DNA from 2 places in the Psychrobacter sp. R86515 genome. Region 1 is predicted to be linked to the other one. Evidence: riboswitches for the same ligand, from Rfam matches in the RefSeq annotation. Region 1 holds a riboswitch; the other holds the start of a gene.
The links. Region 1 has a riboswitch for thiamine pyrophosphate ahead of thiC (phosphomethylpyrimidine synthase ThiC). Riboswitches for the same ligand answer to the same signal wherever they lie in the genome.

Region 2: it holds a riboswitch for thiamine pyrophosphate, as region 1 does, so the genes downstream of both, SJY28_RS01650 (ABC transporter substrate-binding protein) here and thiC (phosphomethylpyrimidine synthase ThiC) in region 1, are expected to answer to the same signal.

What each region holds. Positions count from the first base shown of each region.
Region 1 is NZ_JAXHCC010000001.1:925,810-930,406, forward strand. It holds gene thiC (phosphomethylpyrimidine synthase ThiC) at 1-1,310, opposite strand, end outside; TPP riboswitch at 1,559-1,703, opposite strand; gene pstS (phosphate ABC transporter substrate-binding protein PstS) at 1,997-3,163, shown strand; gene pstC (phosphate ABC transporter permease subunit PstC) at 3,373-4,326, shown strand; gene pstA (phosphate ABC transporter permease PstA) at 4,388-4,597, shown strand, end outside.
Region 2 is NZ_JAXHCC010000001.1:386,679-391,275, forward strand. It holds gene SJY28_RS01630 (YeiH family protein) at 57-1,181, shown strand; gene SJY28_RS01635 (cold-shock protein) at 1,478-1,687, opposite strand; gene SJY28_RS01640 (YbaN family protein) at 1,931-2,353, opposite strand; gene SJY28_RS01645 (hypothetical protein) at 2,652-2,813, opposite strand; TPP riboswitch at 2,774-2,890, shown strand; gene SJY28_RS01650 (ABC transporter substrate-binding protein) at 3,065-3,961, shown strand; gene SJY28_RS01655 (VWA domain-containing protein) at 4,071-4,597, opposite strand, start outside.

The sequences.
Region 1 (4,597 bases):
AAGCAGCCAGGACGTAGGCCATCACCTAGACTAAATGCCACATCGTACTGTTTCATAATCTCGCAAATGTCTTCGAAATGCGTGTATAAGAAGCTTTCTTTGTGATGTGCCAGACACCACTGCGCCATGATAGAGCCGCCGCGTGAGACGATACCTGTCAAACGTTTTGCGGTGAGCGGCACATAGCGTAATAGCACGCCAGCGTGAATGGTAAAGTAATCGACACCTTGCTCTGCTTGCTCGATCAACGTATCACGGAATATCTCCCATGTAAGATCTTCAGCGACGCCATCGACTTTTTCTAATGCTTGATAAATCGGTACCGTACCAATCGGTACAGGAGAGTTACGGATTAGCCATTCACGGGTTTCATGAATATGATTGCCCGTTGATAGATCCATAATAGTATCCGCACCCCAACGTGTTGCCCACGTCATTTTGGACACTTCTTCATCGATAGACGAACCCAACGCTGAATTACCGATATTGGCATTAATTTTCACCAAGAAATTGCGCCCGATGATCATCGGCTCAGACTCAGGGTGATTGATATTGTTTGGGATAATTGCGCGTCCAGCTGCCACTTCATCACGAACAAATTCAGGGGTGATGGTTTGAGGCGTATTGGCACCGAAGCTCTCGCCATCGTGTTGACGCATATCGGTCAGTTCATGTTGCTTCTGCGTTTCGCGTATGGCGATATATTCCATCTCAGGGGTGATGATGCCTCGGCGCGCGTAGTACATTTGCGTGACGTTCTGTCCTGCTTTGGCGCGACGCGGTTTATCAATATGAGCAAATCTAAGGTTAGCAGTGCTGATATCACGGGCACGTGCTTGTCCGTATGAGCTGGATAGGCCACTTAATTGCTCGGTATCACCACGTTCTGCGATCCAGCTTTCACGCAACTTTGGCAATCCACGTGTGAGGTCGATATCGACCTTAGGGTCGGTATATACACCTGAAGTGTCATACACATAAAACGGTGGATTATGCTCACCGTCTTTATCTCCAGTGCCGCCAACAGGTGTATCAGCCAAGCTGATTTCACGCATCGGTACTTGGATATCAGGTCTTGAGCCTTCGATATAGACTTTTCTTGAGGCAGGTAAAATACGGTGCAAGTCGCGCGCATCTTCTTCGAAACGGGCATCACTTGCGGCACGGTGAGCAGGGGTTTTTAACGCATCTGCTTTTTTATCTGCTTTGACGTTGGTCGTGTCAGCAGCATTTGAAGCAAGCGTTGAGTTGTCGGCTGGGTTATGCGTTTGGGCTTTCGGTGCAATTGAGGTAGTGTCTGCAGTTGTCATATGCTGTCCTAGCGTGTTGGTTTTTGAATAAAATCAACACCGCCAGTATCTGCGGGGGTAGGCATCCATCATCTAGACAAATTTATATCATGAACCCACAACTTCGACCAAAAAGTATCGTCGCGCATGGTGCTCATCAAATATTGGACGCAAATTTATATCCTCTCTTCTTATCCGGTTATGCATCACGCATATCAAGACAGTAGTGACGATAAAAATGTATTTCTACGCGCCCTTTGTCATAAATAACAAAGTGCTTAAGACTTCCCTGCGTCGGTACTAACCGCATCAGGTTCGGCGGGTGATCTCTCAGCGAATGTATCAAGGCGACTACTTTAATAAAGCAAGTTTAATAAAGTGAGCCAAAAATACACCGCACCCCGAGTCTGTCAGTGTTGTAAATCAGCCTTCATATTAACAAAATTCTGTACCAACGGCTAATAGTATTTGGATACAAATATTCTGTGTCAAACACACGGTTCAATATTTTTGTGAATAATTTTTCTGAATGTTGATAGATGAGGATGCTTAGTATTACTAGGTTGTAGACAAATTATTCAAATATTATGTAAAGCGAATGAAGGATTATAGAAGTTGTCATTAAACTGTCATAAAGATTTGGCAAGATAACACGCATATCACAAGCAATGCTTTTTTATACCGTTGTTAAACTTCAGGAGTCCTACATGCGTTATTCGTTATTAGCAGTGGCCGTCAGTTGTACATTAATGCTTACGGCGTGTAATAAGTCAACAGATACGGCGGAGCCAACTGCTGATACTAGCAGTAGCGCTGTGACAACAGCTGAAACAACCTCTCAGACAGCATCTTCTGCTACGTCAGATTTTAAATCTGCTGAAAATATCGCTATGAATATTACAGGTGCAGGTGCGTCGTTCCCGCAGCCTATCTATGCGAAATGGTCATATGATTACAATGCTGCGACCGGCGGCCAAGTCAACTATCAGTCGATTGGCTCATCTGGTGGTATCAAACAAATTCAATCAAAAACAGTAGACTTTGGTGCTTCTGATGCCCCAATGACGCCTGAAGAGTTAGACGAAGCAGGTTTGATTCAGTTCCCAACAGTCATCGGTGGTGTTGTACCAATCGTCAACATTGATGGTGTTGAGCCTGGTGCACTGAAACTAGACGGCACAACGTTGGCTGATATCTATCTGGGTAAAATCAGTAACTGGAATGACCCTGCGATTAAGGCGATGAACCCAGATTTGACCTTGCCAGATGCAGCAATCACAACAGTATTCCGTTCAGACGGTTCAGGTACGACTTTCAACTTCACTGATTATCTTGCCAAGGTTTCACCAGACTGGAAAGACACTGTTGGTGTTGATAAAACCGTCAAATGGCCGACTTCTGCTACTGGTGCAGGCGGTAAAGGTAACGAAGGCGTTTCGAGCTACGTCAACCGCATGAAAAACTCTATCGGCTATGTTGAGTATGCGTACGCCAAGCAAAATAAGATGTCACATACTGCGCTGAAAAACGCAGCTGGTAACATCGTACAGCCATCTGCTGAGACGTTTGCTGCGGCAGGTGATATCGATTGGTCACAACAAGAAGGCTTTTATAAAGTCATCACCAACTCTGAAACTGACCAAGCATGGCCTATCGCTGCTGCGACCTTTATCTTGGTACATAAGCAACCAGAAAATCCTCAACAAGTCGCTGGCGTGTTGAACTTCTTTGACTGGGCTTATACCCAAGGTGATGACAGCGCCATGGAACTAGACTACGTACCATTCTCTGACACGGCAGTGGCCTTGTTCAAAGAGAAGTGGAACGAAGTAAAAGGTAGCGATGGACAGCCTGTCTACAAGCCAGCTCAGTAACTTGTCTCTGCTAAATGCTATTTAGCAACCGACAAGTTATCCTCTCGAATAACTATTCTCCGGTAGTTGTTTGAGGGGTTTTAACACAGCAAATTTGATGAATACATCTCGATAGATATGTTTACTCACACCGTTTAAGTTTGTTGTGTTAAGTCCTGAGATACATCTTTCTAATATTTCGATTCATCCCATTCAATGCTGAGACACTTATGACAGACTTAAGGTCCCAACTGGCTAAACAAAAACGTTACGACGCTTTATTTGTGAACTCTACCAAAGCGTTTGCCATACTCGTCCTCCTATCTTTAGGGGGCATTTTGGTGTCTCTAATTGTTGGAGCATGGCCGAGTATTCAAGAGTTTGGTTTGGGATTTTATACCAGCAATAACTGGGATACAGTCGCCAATGAGTACGGTGCATTAGCGCCTATTTACGGTACCTTAGTCACGTCGTTTATCGCTATTGTTATCGCGGTTCCAGTCAGTTTCGGTATTGCGATATTTTTAACCGAGATGTGCCCTAAGTTCCTCAAAAAACCACTTGGTATCGCCATTGAATTGTTGGCTGGTATCCCATCTATAATTTATGGTATGTGGGGATTGTTCGTATTTGCGCCATTTTTTGGTGATCACATTCAGCCATGGTTCATTGAGCACGTCGGCCCTTTGCCTATTATCGGTAAACTGTTTGCAGGTGCGCCTATGGGGCTAGGTATGTTTACCGCATCCCTAGTACTTGCCATTATGATCATACCGTTCATCGCTGCCACCATGCGCGATGTTTTCTCTGTTGTACCCGATTTACTGAAAGAGTCAGCATATGGCATGGGCGCGACGACTTGGGAAGTCATGTTCAAGATTATCCTGCCTTATACCAAAGCTGGTGTCGTTGGTGGCGTAATTTTGGGTCTTGGTCGTGCATTGGGTGAGACGATGGCGGTTACTTTCTTGATTGGTAATGCGTTTAATATCAGTCCAAGCCTATTCACGTCTGGTGTGACGATTACCTCGGCCTTGGCTAATGAGTTTGCTGAAGCATCTAGTGAGCTACATCTTGCGTCTTTACTACATCTAGGCTTAATCTTATTTGTCATCACCTTCATTGTGCTGTCTTTAGCAAAACTGATGCTCATGCGCATGGATCACAAAGCAGGTAACCGATAAGTCTGAGAAGGACTTATGAGACCTTGATAGATATTGATAAAAGATATGGGAAATAAATATTATGCCTGCTAACAATGCGATCAATGCACCACTACCTACTAAGCCAAACGGCGCTACCCGCTATAATCAGAGCCTTTATAACAAGCGTCGTTTGACCAACAAGTTAGGTCTAGGCTTTGCCATGTCAGCGATGATTTTTGGCTTGTTTTGGTTATCATGGATTTTGGTGACTTTGTTTGTTGAAGGCTTCCAAGGCATGGTACAGCTGCCA
Region 2 (4,597 bases), 540 kb from region 1:
TACTGTCTATTCATAAGCTTATGCTTATCTTAATATAAGTAATAGGATGCCGCATCATGCACACATTCGTCCAATCAGTCAGCAACTCCGTTCATAACTATACCCCTAATCACCGTCACTTAACGGGATTGGTAGTCGTTCTGATTGGTAGTTTGTTTTGCTTATGGTTGGACAGCAGTTTAGATGTATGGTCAAACGGACGTATCGTTGGCTTGTCCTCTTTAACGCTAGCGATTTTGCTAGGCATGATCTTGGGCAATACTATCTATCCCAAATTCACTGAACGTTTAAACGGCGGCGTTTGCTTTGCAAAGGGTCAGATACTGCGACTTGCGATTATGTTTTATGGGTTTAAGCTAACCATGACACAAGTTGCGAGCGTCGGTATGCCAGCGATTATGACTGACGCACTGGTACTGACGTCAACCTTTTTGCTGACCTATTGGTTAGGTACTAGATGGTTAAAAGTCGATAAAGAAACGGTTATCTTGATTGGCTCAGGGGCAAGTATTTGCGGTGCTGCTGCCGTTATTGCTGCAGAGCCAGTCGTCAACGCGCAAGCTCACAAGGTCACTATCGCCGTGGCAACTGTGGTGGTGTTTGGTACTATCGCGATGCTGCTCTATCCTTTTTTATATCATCTCGGTTGGTTACAACCGTGGCTCAGCGCTCAGCAATATGGCATGTACACTGGCTCAACCGTCCATGAGGTCGCACAAGTTGTGGTCGCGGGCAATGCAATCAATACTGAGATTGGCGATACCGCTGTCGTGACCAAGATGATACGCGTCATGATGCTTGCGCCTTTCCTGCTTGTGTTATCGTTTGCGCTAACCAAAGATCGCACCGTAGATAATTCGACTATAAAAGATAAGAGCAGTAAAAACGAGACAGCGTCATTTATGACTCGGGTCAAACAAGTCAAAGTGCCATGGTTCGCATTTATTTTTATCGGCATTGTATTGATACATACGTGGGTGCCAATGTCAGGGAGTATCGTACGCAGTATGGTGATGCTAGATGATGTACTACTTACGATGGCCATGTTTGCATTAGGTCTGACTACTCATCTAAGTGCGATCAAGCAAGCTGGCGTTAGACCGCTTATCTTGGGTGCTATTATGTTTGGTTGGTTAATACTGGGTGGTGGTCTGATTAATATCGGTATTAGCTTTATATAATAAGCTAAATATTCATTCTTAACAGCTGATGTCACTGCATAATATAAAAGGCCTCCGACTATCTATAGTTGGAGGCCTTTTTGTATCTGTCATTCGGTCTAATATGATTGGCTAAAACCTTTAATCTTGGACTAGTACTAACTTTAGTACCTTAAATATCAATCTCTTAAGTACTAATGCTCTAAACACTAATGCTGTAAATACCAAGTCTCTAAATACTAAAACATAGACGAAAAAAAACGAACCCGAAGGTTCGCTTTTCTACATCTATTCATCTATCTGCCTATAAAGACAAATTAGATAGCAACGATGTTATGTGCTTGTGGGCCTTTTTGGCCTTGAGTTACAGTGAACTCAACTTCTTGGCCTTCAGCCAAAGTTTTGAAACCTGAACCAGTGATTTCGCTGTAATGAGCAAAAACGTCTGCGCCAGTTTCTGGAGCGATAAAACCAAAGCCTTTAGCTTCGTTGAACCACTTAACTGTACCTTTTTGAACGTCTGACATAGTATAATCCTACTTTTAAATTTATTAATGGTCTAGTGACCGGTAACGCTTGCAAATAGCTACTGAACGATAAATATTAAAACGAAGGATTATAACTAATACTACGAGGTAATGATTTGGTGCAGAACTGCTCTTAAGCTTGGGCGTATTATAAGGGGTACATCCCAGTATCGCAAGTCTTATCTCATGTTTCGTGTAACCAGAGCCGTTTATTGGCTGATTTTGGCGCAAATTGCAACGGATTTAAGCATTTGGTAAACGGAACAAATATATCGCTACCCCACTACAGACAGCGGCTACCGCCCATGCCATCCACATCATATCGGCAGGCAAACGATAAAATAACATAATTGTTGATGCTGCCATCATAACCGTCGCTAAACACTTGGCATAAAGCGGAACGGCATGATTCTCCTCCCAGTCACGGACGAATTTGCCAAAGTATTTATGATTAATCAACCAAAAATGAAAACGTCGAGAACTGCGCGCCCAGCAACCTGCTGCTAGCAAGATAAAAGGCGCTGTGGGCATCACTGGCAACAATATACCGATAATCCCTAAGATAAAAAACAGCCAACCAAGCGTCACAAAAGTCCAACGCAGCATTGGGCTGTTGGCTTGATCAGTCTTAGGTCGGTAATAGAACGCTTTTTTATTATCGGTCATATAAGTTGTCGGTCGTGTAAGTTGTCAGTTATGCCAAATGTCAATTGTTTAGAGTAGCGCCTATTGTAAAGCCGTGGCATAGAAGGCTAATCATGCAATATCGCCCGTCTGCGCACAAGACTATTTATATAAGGTTTTTGCTATTGATAGGTATGTTTGGTTAGTAATTGGGTAAGTACCAATAATAAATGCTGTACTCTTCTATTAACACGTCGATTGAAAGCGCTTATAAAAAGCCGTGATAAGCAACAGCTGTTATAAAGAGCGGTTAACGAACACCAGTCATTACCTGTCATCGTCATTTCCGATACGCTTGCATCACGTCTCGTAAGTCGTCTATGATGACGCAGTAGCTATCGATAATAGCCATTAGCAGTACCGATTCATTAGCGGTACTGACCAAAAATAATGCAATACCAATCAATCTTGTCGGGGTGCTTTGATTTAACGCTGTAGACACAGCCCACATCATCGCTGAGATATACCCGTGAACCTGAAGCAGTTAGCACTGACGTAGGAAACAAGCGTGACATACCCTCAGAGGTCTATAAATAAGAGCAGTCTATAGATGATGTACTGGTGATGATAACCATATCAAACGCCGAGCATCTGACAGTTAGCATCGAGACCTCGTCTTTCTTATTTGGCCTTTCTTGTTTTACTTTAATAGTATCAGTCTGATTGTTTTCCATAATCAAAAAGGAAACAACCATGCAGCCGACCACCAAACTTACACTGACCCTCGAATGGTTTTTAAACCCTGATCATCTGCCCTTTATCGCTGGTGTGACCACGGGGGCGTATGAGCAGGCAGGGCTTAATATCACCATTATCGAACCAGATGACCACTATGATGGCTTTGCCGAATTACAGAACCAAAGCATCGATCTGCATGTCAATGAGCCTATCCATCTGTTTGAGCATTACGCGCCTAATCTACGTGCGCTAGGCTGCTTTTTTGAGACCGATGGCGGCATATTGATGCAACGCGCTAGCATGGACAAGCTAAAAAACAATCAGCCAATCCGCATCTGCACCCCTGCTGCTGAAGAAAAAACCAATCGTATTGGCTTTGAGATATTAGCGCGCTATACCAAGAAAGATGGCTTTAGTATCAGCCGTGATAATGTGAGCTTTGTACAAAAAGACTTTTATCATATAAAAAACTTGCAAGAAGACCCAAGCCTAGATGGCGCATGGCTATGCTTTTATAATTTTGAGGGCGTTGAGGCGACTCATGAAGGGTTGGATTTTGAATTTATCGATCAACACCTGTCACCCTATCCGAACTTCTCAGCGTTAGAGATTCTGACGACAGATGAGATCTATAGCGCGAAAAAAGACGCAATAGATACCTTTATCCAAGTGACCAATCAAATGACCGAACTGTGTAAAAATGAGCCAGCCACTGCCCACCGTATGTATTACGACTATAGTAAAACCGAAGTCGATGCGCTGATGGATGCCATCATTGATAATACGCTGGGCAGATTGCTCACGCCTATCAAGCCTGATGCAAGTAAGTGGGAAGAACTGCGCGAGATGCTAGCCGAAATCGATATCGTAACCTTGACTGATGGGCAGTACCAATCGCTTTGGGCACTATAGATATTTTAGATTTTAAGATATTTTAAATAACAAAAAACCGCCATAGTGTTTGCTATGGCGGTTTTTTATTTAGCTGTCATCGAATAATGAGATCAACGCAGTCATACTTTTATAATGTAGTGACTATACCAAGTTGCTTGGCTTCTTTTAGCCACAATGGGAACTCTTCTAGCATATTTTCGTACAAGGCTTCTTCGCTGATATCGTCCAAGTCATCTAATTCAAAAAAGTCGCAATTATCAATCACGCGCCCTGTCATGTCGTCTAGTTTTTTGAGAATGCCATAACCACGACCACCCAAGCCCACAAACTGCCAAAATATCGGTAGTTTCGCGGCTTCCGTCATGACTCTCGTGATACCTCGGTTGTCATTTACCCCGCCATCACTGATAAATAGCACGTAGACAGGCACATCCAAGCCGTCCTTTTGATAAAACTCCGTCACGGCTTTCATGACCTCTGCTTCATTGTTGATGCGCGGGCCAAGTGCCCATTTACGCCAACCGCCATGAGCGTTGTTAATGAAACCGTCATAGTTGCTCAGTCCAATCTCGCCCAAATACTGCGGATCTCGGGCAAACGCCCAGCAGTCTAGCGCTTGGTCGTCATCGAAGTTCACTGCCAATGGCAATATGC